4 regions of the Halodesulfovibrio oceani subsp. galateae genome follow, and region 2 is predicted to be linked to each of the others. Evidence: predicted binding sites of a transcription regulator. Region 2 holds the regulator's gene; each other region holds the start of a gene.
What was found. Region 2 encodes sigma-54, which starts transcription at its own class of promoters, with help from an activator protein. Its sites were predicted from a motif close to CTGGCACGGNNNNTGCTT; they were not measured.

Region 1 (3,116 bases), 1.1 Mb from region 2:
GAACTACCCGCGATATCTTATGTATGGTATTAGATAACAAAGCCGTTCTCGCTCCAGACAATGGTTGCTTATCGTTCCTACACGCTCGTTTTCCTGATGCGCCTATTTATCGCATCATGCAGCACAATCTCCCCCTTGAACATACAGCCTCTTCTTGTACTTTTCATGGTAGAACGCTGTTCTCTCCGCTAGCGGCTGACCTTGCTCTGCATATTGAGCAAATTCCATCCTATATGGAGTGCACCAGCCCTACGCCGTTCAGTAAAAATTCTACGCAGGATTGCAGACTGGAAACGTTCCCGCCACAGCCTACAAAGACTGATTCTATTCTTACGCCGTACATGAAACGTTACGGACATCAGCTCACAGACACTATTGTCACTCTGCCGGAGTATATGCCAAAAGAGCATGACAATATGATTGAAACTCATGTGCTGCATATAGACCATTTCGGCAACATTATCCTCGGCCTACCAAGCGAAGAATGGCGTCAACGAATTGCGAACGGTGGGGAACTGACTCTGTACACACAGACAACCCGTCCGCTCAGATTCATCTCCGCCTATGCTGATCTGACAGAGAATCAAATTGGTGTAATCTGCGGTAGTCAGGGATATTTAGAAATTGCTTGTAATATGTGCTCAGCAGCGCAGTTCATCAACCTTCAGCTTGGCGAACTCATTAAGATAGCTCTCTCTGATCCGCCTGAGATGTAATAATGCTGACTCGATTCTGGACTGAATATATGACGGCGCTCAGTTTTATGACACGCCTCGGTTGCGCGCGCATGTACTCTAATGAGGAGATTGCCGCTACTATGCGTCAATTTTATGCTGTCGGACTCACTGTCGGGGCACTCATAACCCTGCCCTTCGCACTCGGTACCTTTTCTCAACATCCTTGGGTTCAAGCATGGCTTTGGGTGTTTCTATCCATATGGGTAACACGAGCTCTTCATTGGGACGGGTGGGCTGACATCTGGGATGGATGGGGAAGCTGTGCACAAGGTGAACGATTCTGGCAGATTGTTAAAGACAGCCGAGTCGGTGCCTTTGGTGCTATCGCAATGGTCATCGGAATTCTCGGGCAAACACTGCTTGCCCACGAGTTGTTCCTGCTCGGAAACTGGCAGGTACTTATCTTTGCGCCTATAGCAGGACGCGTAGCAGCTGTTGTGTTAGGTGGATTAGGTGATGCACCAAAAGCATCCACACAAGGGCGGCTTTTCCTTCAGGGCGCTACCCGATCTACCATAATGATACAAACAGCACTCACTGTTATAACAGGCTTCTTTCTTTGCGGCTTTCTTCCAACCGTGTATACAGCCTTGCTCTGCGCTTTCCTGCTCTGGTCATATCTGCGACTGGCAAAAGTACAAGGCGGCATAAACGGCGATTTCCTTGGTGCTGCTGTTGTAGGCGGTGAACTTGCCGCCATGCTTGCCTATCTTATGTAATCTCCATTTCTTTCTATCAATTCTTTCCAACATCCATCATTCCGGCCACTTCGGCACGGAACATGCTATAACCAGTATACATCTAGGTAACATGTCATTCAGTTGACACTACTAGGAAGGGGTTATGGCACCATTCAAATTCAAGTTGCAGCAGGTGCTCGAATACCGAACGCAGCTGGAAGATCAGGCTAAGCTTGTGCTTTCTGAAGCGCTACTCAAGTACGAAAAACAAGTACGACGTGTTGACGGATTGCGGGATTCGCTTGCCGACAATCTGACGCTCATGAGCACAACTTCGGACCCTGCTCAAACATGGATTATCCGCAATTTCCTGCAAGGTTTGCGTCAAGATATTAGCACTGCTGAGCATCGTCTGCTTACTATTGCACAGGAACTGCATTCTGCACGGCAAGATTTGACTGAGAAAGCTCAGGAAAAGAAGCTACTGGAAAAACTTAAAGAAAATCAAGCAAAGCGGCACGCACATGAAGAAAAGACCAAAGAACAACACCAGCTCGACGAAACAGCAACCCTTAGGTTCAAAGCTCAAGCTTTCTAAAATTTGCAAGCTTCTTGGTTGCGCAATTCTGTTCAAACTCATTCTCGTAGGCTCTATTGTTTTCGATGCTGACACACAGATTGCTTCTATTTTGCCAACAAGTACTACAAAAAATGTAGCAACCGTGGCAGAAAAAGCATCGCTCACGCTTGAAGAACGCTTTGCACAGGTCAAACAGAGCTTGCCAACGTCTCCGGCAACGCTTACTACCAGCAAAGCGCATGCAGAAGAAAAAGAAGCCCCTAAAAAACCTGCTCCAAAGCCCAAAGCTGAATTGGATTCCATGACACGCGACCTGCTCAAAACCAAACAGGTTGAGCTGAACAGACGTGAACAGGAACTCTCAAGACTTCAGGCAACCATCGATGGAAAACTTGCTAAATTGCAAGCACTTGAAAAGCGTCTTCAGTCTATGCTTAAAAACGCAAAAGAGACTCAGGACAAAAAGATGAAGCACCTTGTAGATGTGTATTCCAACATGAAAGGAAAACAAGCTGCACAGGTTCTTGAATCCCTCGATGAACAAATTTCTGTTAAAATCTTGGCTGGCATGCGCGGACGAAAAGCAGGTGAAATCCTGACATTTGTTAGAGCGGACAAGGCTGCACGTCTTTCCGAAGCACTGACAAATATGCAGTTACCATTTGAGTAGAGAATGCCTCGCATAAAAATTACTGTCGCCTATATCGGTACCCACTACGTGGGGTGGCAAATTCAACCTGCCAGGGTTGAACATCCGCAGCCGACTATCCAAGGCGAAATTGAAAAAATTCTGACCGCTGTCACCGGCACTCTTGTTAGAGTGCATGGCAGCGGTCGCACTGATTCCGGCGTTCACGCGGACGCTCAGGTCGCGCATTTTGATCTGCCGGAAAAATGGGCAACAGTTAACTGGCAAAAAATTTTTACAACAAAATTGCCACACGACATTGCTGTAACTAGCGTAGCCATCGTGGATGACGATTTTCACGCCCGTTACGATGTTACAGCTAAAAGCTACACCTATACCCTGTGGCTTAATAAACACTATATCCTGCCTGCCCGTTATCCATTTGCATGGAAGATAGGCCCGCTGGATATTCCTGCCATGGAAGCTGCTGC
Region 2 (3,116 bases):
ACTCGCTGTAGATGACATTCAGGACATCATCCGTAAACTGCGTGACAAAGGAATGGGCGTGCTCATTTCCGACCACAACGTTAGGGAAACATTAAAAATTTGTGATAGAGCTAACCTTGTTTACGAAGGTCAAATAATTCTTTCCGGTACGCCGCAAGAGATTGTTGATAACCCAAAGGCGCGTAGCGTCTACCTTGGAGAAGGTTTTAGTCTCTAGTATCTTGATAAAAAATATAATTTGCGCCCTCGCAATAACGAAAAGCCCGTCCAACGGGCTTTTTTCTTGGTTGCATATAACGTTCCTATGTGGCAAAAAAGAGGTCAGTTATCTGATTTGGAATGTTTTTTGATAGGCAGTACTCATACATTATATTTCAGCTTTTTAGCTAGTCGAACCACATAGGACATTCTTATATATGGCTCTTGAACTTCGCCAACAATTAAAGCTTGCCCAGCAGCTTGTAATGACCCCGCAATTGCAGCAGGCAATCAAACTGCTGCAGCTTTCTCGCGTGGAACTTGCTGAAACCGTTCAGCAAGAGTTGCTGGAGAATCCTTTTTTGGAAGAGTCCTTGGAAGAAACCGCTAATCCAGACAAAACTTCTGCTAAAGAACAGCGTAAAGATGAACAGGAAGCTTATGACAAAGAGCTTTCTTCTAACGCTGACTGGGAAGATTATCTGGGTGATTTCTCAAGTACCACCAAACAGGTTTCAATGCGGGAAACTGAAGCATTAGAGGAAATGAGCTCATTTGAAGCTCGTCTTGCTCCTGCTCCAACGTTAGACGGTCATCTGTACTGGCAATTAATGCTTTCTCCACTCTCAGAAGAGCAAATTCGTGTTGGAGAAATCATCATTGGCAGCATCAGCTCTAATGGGTACCTACATGTATCTACAGAAGAGCTGTCACAGATTGCTCAAAGCGATCCTGAAACAGTGGAACAGCTTATTGAGCATATTCAACAATTTGACCCTGTAGGGGTTGCTGCTCGCACTCCGCAGGAATGCCTGCTTGTTCAGGTAAAAGCTCTCAATTACGATCGTGACCCAATTCTTGTAGATATTATTACTAATCATCTTGAAGACCTAGAGAAGCGTCGTTACAAACCACTTGCTCGAAAATACAAAATTTCCCTTGAAGATCTCAGAGAGTACCTAGATGTAATCCAGAGCCTTGACCCTATGCCGGGGGCACGGTTCGGTGGAGGAGAAGCACAATATGTTTCTCCAGACGTTTACATCTATGAGTACGAAAAAGAATTCGTTATCGTTCTCAATGAAGATGGTTTACCACAATTACAACTCAGTGAATTAACAGAGCAACTCCCGAAAACTACTAACGCTGAAGAAAAAGATTATTATCAGGACAAGATGCGTTCTGCCTCCTGGCTGATAAAAAGTCTGTACCAACGGCAACGAACTTTATATAAAGTAGTTGAGAGTATTGTTAAATATCAAAGAGAATTCTTCCTTAATGGTGTTACATCGTTAAAGCCGCTAATTCTTAAAGATATTGCAGATGATATTGGCATGCACGAATCAACGGTAAGCCGTATCACCACAAGTAAGTACATTTCGACCCCGCACGGTATTTTTGAACTGAAGTTCTTCTTCAACAGTGCAATTGGCCTTGATGATGGTAGTCAGGTCGGATCGGAGAGCGTAAAAGCCCTCATTAAAAAGCTTATTAGTGAAGAAAATACAAAAAAACCACTCAGCGATGAAAAAATCGGTGAGATTTTGAAAGAAAAACTGCAGGTTAACATTGCACGAAGAACTGTAGCTAAATACCGTACCGCAATGAATATCCCTTCATCATCCAAGAGAAAGGTGGTATTCTAAAAGCGAAACCAGCTGACTCACAGGGTTTCAAAAGTATCCAATTAGGAGGCACCATGAACATCGCATTCACATTCAAAAACTTTGAGCCTTCCAATCACCTAAAAGCTTATGCCAAACGACGCTTCAGCAAGCTTGGCAGATTCTTACCGAACCCTGAACACTTGGAAATGCAAGTCTCACTTTCTGTTGACAATTTCCGCCACAAAGCCGAAATTTCACTTGTATCGGATAACTTAACTCTATCCGCTACTGAACAGTCTGAAGACATGTATGCAACCGTTGATCTTGTTCGCGATAAACTTAAAGCACAGATCATACGTCGTACGGAAAAACTGCAAACGAAACGCAAGGGTGCAGAAAAGTTTGTTCTAGAAGGTACTATCCCTCCAGAAGAAGCAGTAGAGGCGGAACGAACCATCATTGGTATGGATAATTTTATACCGAAACCGATGGATCTTGACGAAGCCGCTATGCAGCTTGATGCACTTGATTATGACTTCCTTGTTTTTCTTAATGCTGAAACTGAACGGGTAAATGTGATCTACCGCCGAAAAGATAAGAATTTCGGCCTGATTGACCCCGTTTTCTAGGAAAAGTAATGAAACTGGGTGAATACCTAGAAAAAGAACTTGTACTGCCAGAGCTAACCGCCAGCACCAAACAAGAGGCGCTGGCGGAGCTCTTGGCTCCTGTCGTTGAAAAAAACCCATCCCTTGATGCTGAAGAAGTTTTTAACGTGCTTATGGAACGAGAAGCTCTCGGAACCACAGGTATTGGTAATGGCATTGCCATTCCTCACGGAAAACTTCCAGCACTCGATAAAATAGTAGTAGTAGCCGGTCGAAGCTTCGATGGGCTGGACTTTGATGCACTTGATCAAAAACCTTGTAAGATTTTCTTCATGGTTCTTGCTCCAGAAAACGTAGCAGGTACACACCTGCGCATCCTTGCCCAAATTTCGCGACTCCTGAAAGATGAAGATTTCAAACAATTATTTATGGAATCTGATAGTCAGGAAACTTTGTGGAACCTTTTATCTGCTGCGTAACATGAGTATTTTATGATTTCTGCATCTCAACGTACTATTCCTGTGATCATTATTGCCGGACTCTCCGGAGCTGGTAAAAGTAGCGCGCTAAAAGTCTTTGAAGACATGGCATACTACACTATTGATGGACTTCCGATGTCTATGACATCGCAATTTATGGAAGTTCTTACAGGCTGTGGACTTGAGAGCTATAAAGGAATTGTGCTTGGAGTTGATGGTCGGCA
Region 3 (3,116 bases), 1.3 Mb from region 2:
ATTTCTCATAGCCAAGGGTAACGTTGTTACCTGGTGCCATCGGGTGACCGAGGCGAAGAGTAATTTTGCGAGCCTGAGCATCCATAGATGTAGCACCGACAACTAGTACTGCAGCTACGAGAAGCAACATAAAGGATTTAATAAAATAGCGCATATGTCCTCCAATAAATTGAAAAAAACACGGAACGTCTTAAAGCCGTTAGACGTTCCGAGTATATAACAGCAATACCAATGCCAATAGGCACGTTTTTTGTTATTATTTGTGATTTTTCGTGCAAGCACAGTACACGCAGTTCACCTCCTTATTTGAAATTAAAACGGCGAGAAGAAATTAATACAAGACAGAAAACATTTAAATATAATGCCTTAGAAGCAAAAAAATAAACAAAAGATGCAAACTGTAAATCAAGCTTACAGGCGCCATAAATTGTACTGACTTTCTAGCCCCCCTCAGCATGCAAAAAAGCCAATCTGGGGCAAAAACGTCCCTATCAAGTTGCAAAAATGCTAACTTAACGTTTCAAAAATGCAACTTATAAGTTTTTTTTCTTTTAATACTAAGATGATAAGCCGAGTAAAATCAAAAGATGCACAGCAGCAACACTAGTTGCATTAATGCATCAGACCCCTTACTAACTGTTTTTTCGAAACTTTCTACCTTTTAGTAGGTACAAACAATAGACAACTAGCTGTTTTTAAGACTTATTCTTTAAAAACATCGAGTTACAGTGATTACTCATACAATTCAGCGAAACATCTCAATGCGCTTGTATCATTTTTTCACAAGCAAAACAGCTACTCACCATCTCTTTCATCCTCTGAGTTAAACGCTGTGAAATTTATCCACGAGCCTATTTGATTTCGAACATGCATAATATGCACGGAAACCGCACACTCTTGACTGATTGAACAGACAATACACAAAAATCATCATATCATTATATAGTCGAACAAAATCATTTCTCACAATAATGCAAAATCAATAATTATAACATGTTATAGAAAGAGCTTGGATAAGATGTTGCAACGATGCAAATCACAAACGATAGTGGCAAATATGCAACTAAACATAACATACTGATTTTACGTACGTACTCAACTTTCATTCTCAGAATGTTGCAACAAGGCAACGCTTTTACAGTCATTTCAGACAATCGAGACACCCCCTCCAATTCCCCCTCTTCTCTACGAGCTATTTTTCACAAAGCAAACGTGCCTTCATCGAATTTAATTCCGGCACGGGCAAAACGCTAAAAACATCACCAAGCTCAAAAGCCTAAACTCCGCTTTATTCAATAGGATTGAGGCAGTGTTTCAATTTTTTTGAACCTCTTTTGCAATTCATCAATACCCTCCCCGCCCCATGAAAACGTTTTTTTTTGCCCCGAATAGTAACTAAAAACGCTCTTTCGGCACATGTTGGCATCACCTTTGCTCTAAGAAAACCACAGGGCGCGAATCTCACAGTAGCTTGTTCTAACGATCACTGAAAATAGCTACCGAAGACCGCACCCTCATTAAAGAGAATCAAAATTTACTGCTGCTGAGCACACAGCGGCCGCAGCATTTTTAACCCACAGGTACCGCACATATTATATGTGTCGCCTACTTTGAACCTAATTCACAGGAGTCAGTTATGTCTTGTTGTGTATCACCTCACGAACAGCGTCTGCTCGATAAAATTGAAGGCAAAGAAGATATCTACCGCGCATCCCACCCGCGTGTATTTAAAATCCTCGAAACCTTCGACAACGTTCGTCCAATGATCGACATTGAACGTGCTAAATACTTCACCGAGTCCATGAAAGAGACCGAAGGTGAAATGCTCTGCCTGCGTTGGGCAAAAGCAATGAAGCACGTAGCTGAAAACATCACCGTTTACATCGACGAAGACAACCTCATTTGTGGTCGTGGTGGTGTAAAAGGTCGTTACGGTCTGCTCTACCCTGAACTTGACGGTGACTTCCTTGGTGTTGCAGTTGAAGATCTTCCAAACCGTACCGAGTCTCCTTTCTCTATTACTCCTGAAGATGCTAAAGTAGTAGTTGAAGAGATCGCTCCTTACTGGCAGGGCAAAACCTACCACGAAGCTCTCAACAAATCTTTCCCTGAAGAAGTTCACAAACTTTCTTACGATGATCCTGAAGGTCTTAACTCCCGCTTCATCGTTAACGAAACTTCTTCTTTCCGTTCTTCCATTCAGTGGGTTCACGACTACGAAAAGATCCTCAAACGTGGTTTCGGTGGCATTAAAGCAGAAGCTCTCGAAAAAATCGAAGCTCTCGATCCGCTTTCCCCTATCGATAACGTTGAGAAAAAACCTTTCCTCGAAGGTATCGTAATCGTTTGTGATGCAATCATCACTTGGGCTCGCCGTCACGCAGAACTCGCAGCTGAACTTGCTAAGAAAGAATCTGATCCAGTTCGTAAAGCTGAACTCGAGAAAATGGCTGAAGTTTGTGCTCACGTTCCTGAGCACCCAGCTCGTACTTTCCACGAAGCTGTTCAGTCCCAGTGGTTCACCCAGATGTTCTCTCGTATCGAGCAGAAAACTGGTACAATCGTATCTAACGGCCGTATGGACCAGTACTTCTACCCTTACTACCAGGCAGACGTAGAAGCTGGCATCCTCGACGACGAGAAAGCTCTTGAACTTCTCGAGTGTCTCTGGGTTGGTATGGCACAGTTCATCGACCTTTACGTTTCCCCTACCGGTGGCGCTTTCAACGAAGGCTACGCTCACTGGGAAGCAGTAACAATTGGTGGTCAGACTCCAGAAGGTCGCGACGCAACCAACGAACTGACTTACATGTTCCTTAAATCAAAACGTGAATTCCCGCTTCACTACCCTGACCTTGCAGCGCGTATTCACTCCCGTTCCCCAGAGCGCTACCTCGCTGACGTTGCTGAGACTATTAAGGACGGCTCCGGCTTCCCTAAACTCATCAACGATGAAGAAGTAGTACCTCTTTATGTTTCCAAAGGTGCAACCTTTGCTGAAGCATACGACTACGCTGTTTCCGGTTGTACCGAAGCACGTATGCCTAACCGCGACACATACACATCCGGTGGTGCATACATCAACTTCGTAGCAGCTCTCGAAATGGTTCTGCACA
Region 4 (3,116 bases), 1.7 Mb from region 2:
GGAAAAGTTCCAAAGATTTGCAGCTTTGGCACGAGTAATGGCTTTTTTTATTTTTTCTATGCACTTACAACGGTTAGGGAGTTTTGTAAGGCTGTCATGCCATGTGAAGTGGGTGAGTTGTTGTACAACACTACGATGTGCTGTGATGTCGTGACAAAAAGCTCGAATACCGCAATCGCAACCATCGATGTCTGATGCGCGGCTTGCTTCAAATTTCATCCAGCGTTTTTTGCTGTCCGGCAAGCGGATTTGGAATTCTGCACATGCGTAGTTTTCCCCCTCATCCATCTTGCGCCATAGGCCATGCCATAGGGGAAGGTGTTCTTCAATGAGGATGGCTTCCATGAATCGAGAGTTACGGTAAAAGTGCTTTGCTTCGTATCCACAGCATATTTCGCAGGCGTTGGAAACGACTTCCAGTGCTCCATCAGCGGAATACCAGAATTCCCACAGCGGTGAATGAAGGACCATGTCGCGGGCGGAGTCATTGGCGTAGAAGATGGGGCGGGTGCGCTGCGTGTTGTCTACGTGCTCTGCCTCGGTACTTGTTGGAACCGTAGCTCCTGCCATATCTAACTCCCTGTTGTATTTAGATTGAGCAGGATTAATCCCGTCTAACAGACTAATAAAACATACAAATGTTATATTAAATTACGCTAGTACACGGAATAAAAAAGAACAAGTGTGATGTGTAATATTCTTTAATCTACTTACACAGAAATGTATAACGAGGAAACCGATTAAAAAATAAGGCACCCTGTTCTGAGTCTAAACTCAGCACAGGGTGCCTTACAACTTTGTGGAGGAGGGGAGCTACGCAGCGATGTGCGTGAGTACTTCTTTTGTAGCCTTATGTTCAGGATCAAGGCGTAAAATTTCGTTGAATTCTGCAATAGACTCGTCTTTACGGTTTGTTGAAAAAAGACAAGTTGCATAAGAGAAACGCACTGCTGTGTCAGTTTCGTCTTCTTCCAAAGCGCGTGCAAAAGCAGGAAGAATTTCTTCAACGCGCTCGGTGCTGTAACCCTGCTGAAGAAGGCAGTTAAGAGCTACCTTATCTACTGGATTAATGGAGAGAGCTGTAAGGAAATGGGTAAAACTTTCATCGTGCTTACCCTGTTCCGCAAGAACAAGACCGATACCGGCATGTGCGCGGGCACTTTTTTCCATAGCGGCAGCTTTCATATAGAGTGATAACGCGCCGTCGTAGTCACCAGCAAAGATGCTGACTGCGGCAAGGCCAAGAAGCGGCTCAGAAGATTCGTTATTAAGCTCCATAGCACCTTCAAAACATTCAATAGCTTTAAGAGTGTCGCCTAACGCGAGATGGTATTCGCCAAGTACTTTTAATGTCTGGTAGTCGCTCATACGGGTATCCTTATTGAGTTTAGCTACATCCCCACAAATTCATACGATTAGGCGTGTAGGAAAAATAGTTCAGCTTTTGTGTTTCTGCAGGATATTCAGCAACTACCATGCCAAAATCTATATGCCTTTTCATTCTTAGGAGTGACAATTCTCTGTCACTCCGTTTCTTTTTTTGCAGAATAAAAATGACAAATTTATAAAAGATATAATAAAACTAATTATTTGCAAGTGTGGAACGCCTTTTGCTTTGTATTCAGTACTGTTGGCTCCCTGAACAAGGGAACTAGCGGGAAATTAGTGAAAAGGAGGATCCTGCATGAAAGGTTTATTTGAAACCCATACGTTGCTTAGTGCAAAGGTTATGGACATGCAGTTACAGCGTCAGAATGTTGTCATGAGTAACATGGCAAACCTCAAAACTCCGGGGTATCTCGCTCGCAGGGTTAATTTTGAGGAAGATTTACAGAAAGCGCTGAACATTGATGGTCGTGGAAAGATGACACGCACTTCAGGCAAGCATGTTCCTGCTTCCTTTGATCCGAAGAATTTCGGACCGGAATGGGAAAAAGCAATGCCACTGCGCGTTGTTCACGGTGAAGACCGTGTTGATATGGATAAAGAAATGGCTGTGATGGCTAAAAATACCATGCGCTACAACACACTGGCAACAGTAGTTAAAAGCAACTTTGAAGGTATGAAAAGCATCATCGCAAGCGGAGCTAAATAATGGATTTCATGACAGCACTCGATATCGGAGCTTCTGCGCTCAGTACAGAGCGTACAAGCATGAACGTTATTTCAATGAACCTTGCAAACGCAAAAACCACTCGCACTCCTGAAGGCGGTCCGTACCGACGTAAAACCGTTGTGTTGCAGGCAACTGAAGTTGACCATCCGTTCAGCAAGCAGATGCAGTCTGCAATGGATAGAGACTTACGCGGGGTACGAGTCAGTCAGGTCGCACAGGATTCACGCCCGCTTAAACAGGTTTATGAACCTGGGCATCCTGATGCAAATGAAGAAGGATATGTTTTTTATCCGGATATCAACGTAGTGGAAGAGATGGCTAATCTCATGACTGTACAGCGCAGTTACGAGGCAAACATTTCCTCAATGGATGCCGTAAAAACTATGTACAACAAAGCATTGGAGCTTGGCCGCGGTTAGGCGGGCAATGTTAGGGAGTAATCCATGTCTATTCAGAATATAGGAATGAAGGCGTACTCAGAAGCCTTAAACAGTTTTGCAGCTGGTAATAAAAAGGTGCAGCAGTCCACTGCATCTGAAGAAAAAACAACCACCTCTTTTATAGATACGGTTGAAGCATCTGTGAAAAAAGTAAACGACATGCAGCAGGAAAAATCTGTTATGGTCGAATCTTTTGCTTCAGGTGAGCAGCAAAACGTACACGAACTTATGATTACGTTGCAAAAAGCAAGTGTAGCTATGAACCTTACGTCCGCCGTACGTAACAAGGTTCTTAATGCTTACAACGAAATCAGCAAAATGCAGTTCTAATTCTTACTGTTATATCGCCTTTTATTAACTGTATTTTTCGGAGTAAATAATGTCCCCCATGTTAAACGATGCTGTCGATCGCACAAAAAATTTCTGGTCGAGTATTACCCTCTCGCAACGGGTATTTATCGGTGGTCTTGCGCTTACTGTACTCGGCGTGTTTTTCGCGTTGTTGTTCTGGCTGAATAAGCCGGACATGCAGTTGCTATACTCTAATCTTGCTCTTGAGG

Region 1: a site for sigma-54 is predicted at 1,507-1,524, ahead of fliJ (flagellar export protein FliJ). Genes of this name have one in related genera too.
Region 3: a site for sigma-54 is predicted at 1,420-1,437, ahead of hpsG ((2S)-3-sulfopropanediol dehydratase). Genes of this name have one in related genera too.
Region 4: a site for sigma-54 is predicted at 1,599-1,616, ahead of flgB (flagellar basal body rod protein FlgB). Genes of this name have one in related genera too.

Annotation. Positions count from the first base shown of each region.
Region 1 is NZ_AP042453.1:2,603,768-2,606,883, forward strand. Features, by position in the region: gene ACZ5V1_RS11740 (SAM hydrolase/SAM-dependent halogenase family protein) at 1-716, shown strand, start outside; gene ACZ5V1_RS11745 (adenosylcobinamide-GDP ribazoletransferase) at 719-1,456, shown strand; gene fliJ (flagellar export protein FliJ) at 1,581-2,015, shown strand; gene ACZ5V1_RS11755 (MotE family protein) at 1,942-2,667, shown strand; gene truA (tRNA pseudouridine(38-40) synthase TruA) at 2,671-3,116, shown strand, end outside.
Region 2 is NZ_AP042453.1:1,516,398-1,519,513, forward strand. Features, by position in the region: gene lptB (LPS export ABC transporter ATP-binding protein) at 1-217, shown strand, start outside; gene rpoN (RNA polymerase factor sigma-54) at 417-1,844, shown strand; gene hpf (ribosome hibernation-promoting factor, HPF/YfiA family) at 1,898-2,434, shown strand; gene ACZ5V1_RS06680 (PTS sugar transporter subunit IIA) at 2,443-2,892, shown strand; gene rapZ (RNase adapter RapZ) at 2,905-3,116, shown strand, end outside.
Region 3 is NZ_AP042453.1:2,837,811-2,840,926, forward strand. Features, by position in the region: gene ACZ5V1_RS12725 (TRAP transporter substrate-binding protein) at 1-154, opposite strand, end outside; gene hpsG ((2S)-3-sulfopropanediol dehydratase) at 1,637-3,116, shown strand, end outside.
Region 4 is NZ_AP042453.1:3,244,712-3,247,827, reverse strand. Features, by position in the region: gene ACZ5V1_RS14355 (putative bifunctional diguanylate cyclase/phosphodiesterase) at 1-570, opposite strand, end outside; gene ACZ5V1_RS14350 (tetratricopeptide repeat protein) at 814-1,368, opposite strand; gene flgB (flagellar basal body rod protein FlgB) at 1,685-2,095, shown strand; gene flgC (flagellar basal body rod protein FlgC) at 2,095-2,535, shown strand; gene fliE (flagellar hook-basal body complex protein FliE) at 2,560-2,886, shown strand; gene fliF (flagellar basal-body MS-ring/collar protein FliF) at 2,936-3,116, shown strand, end outside.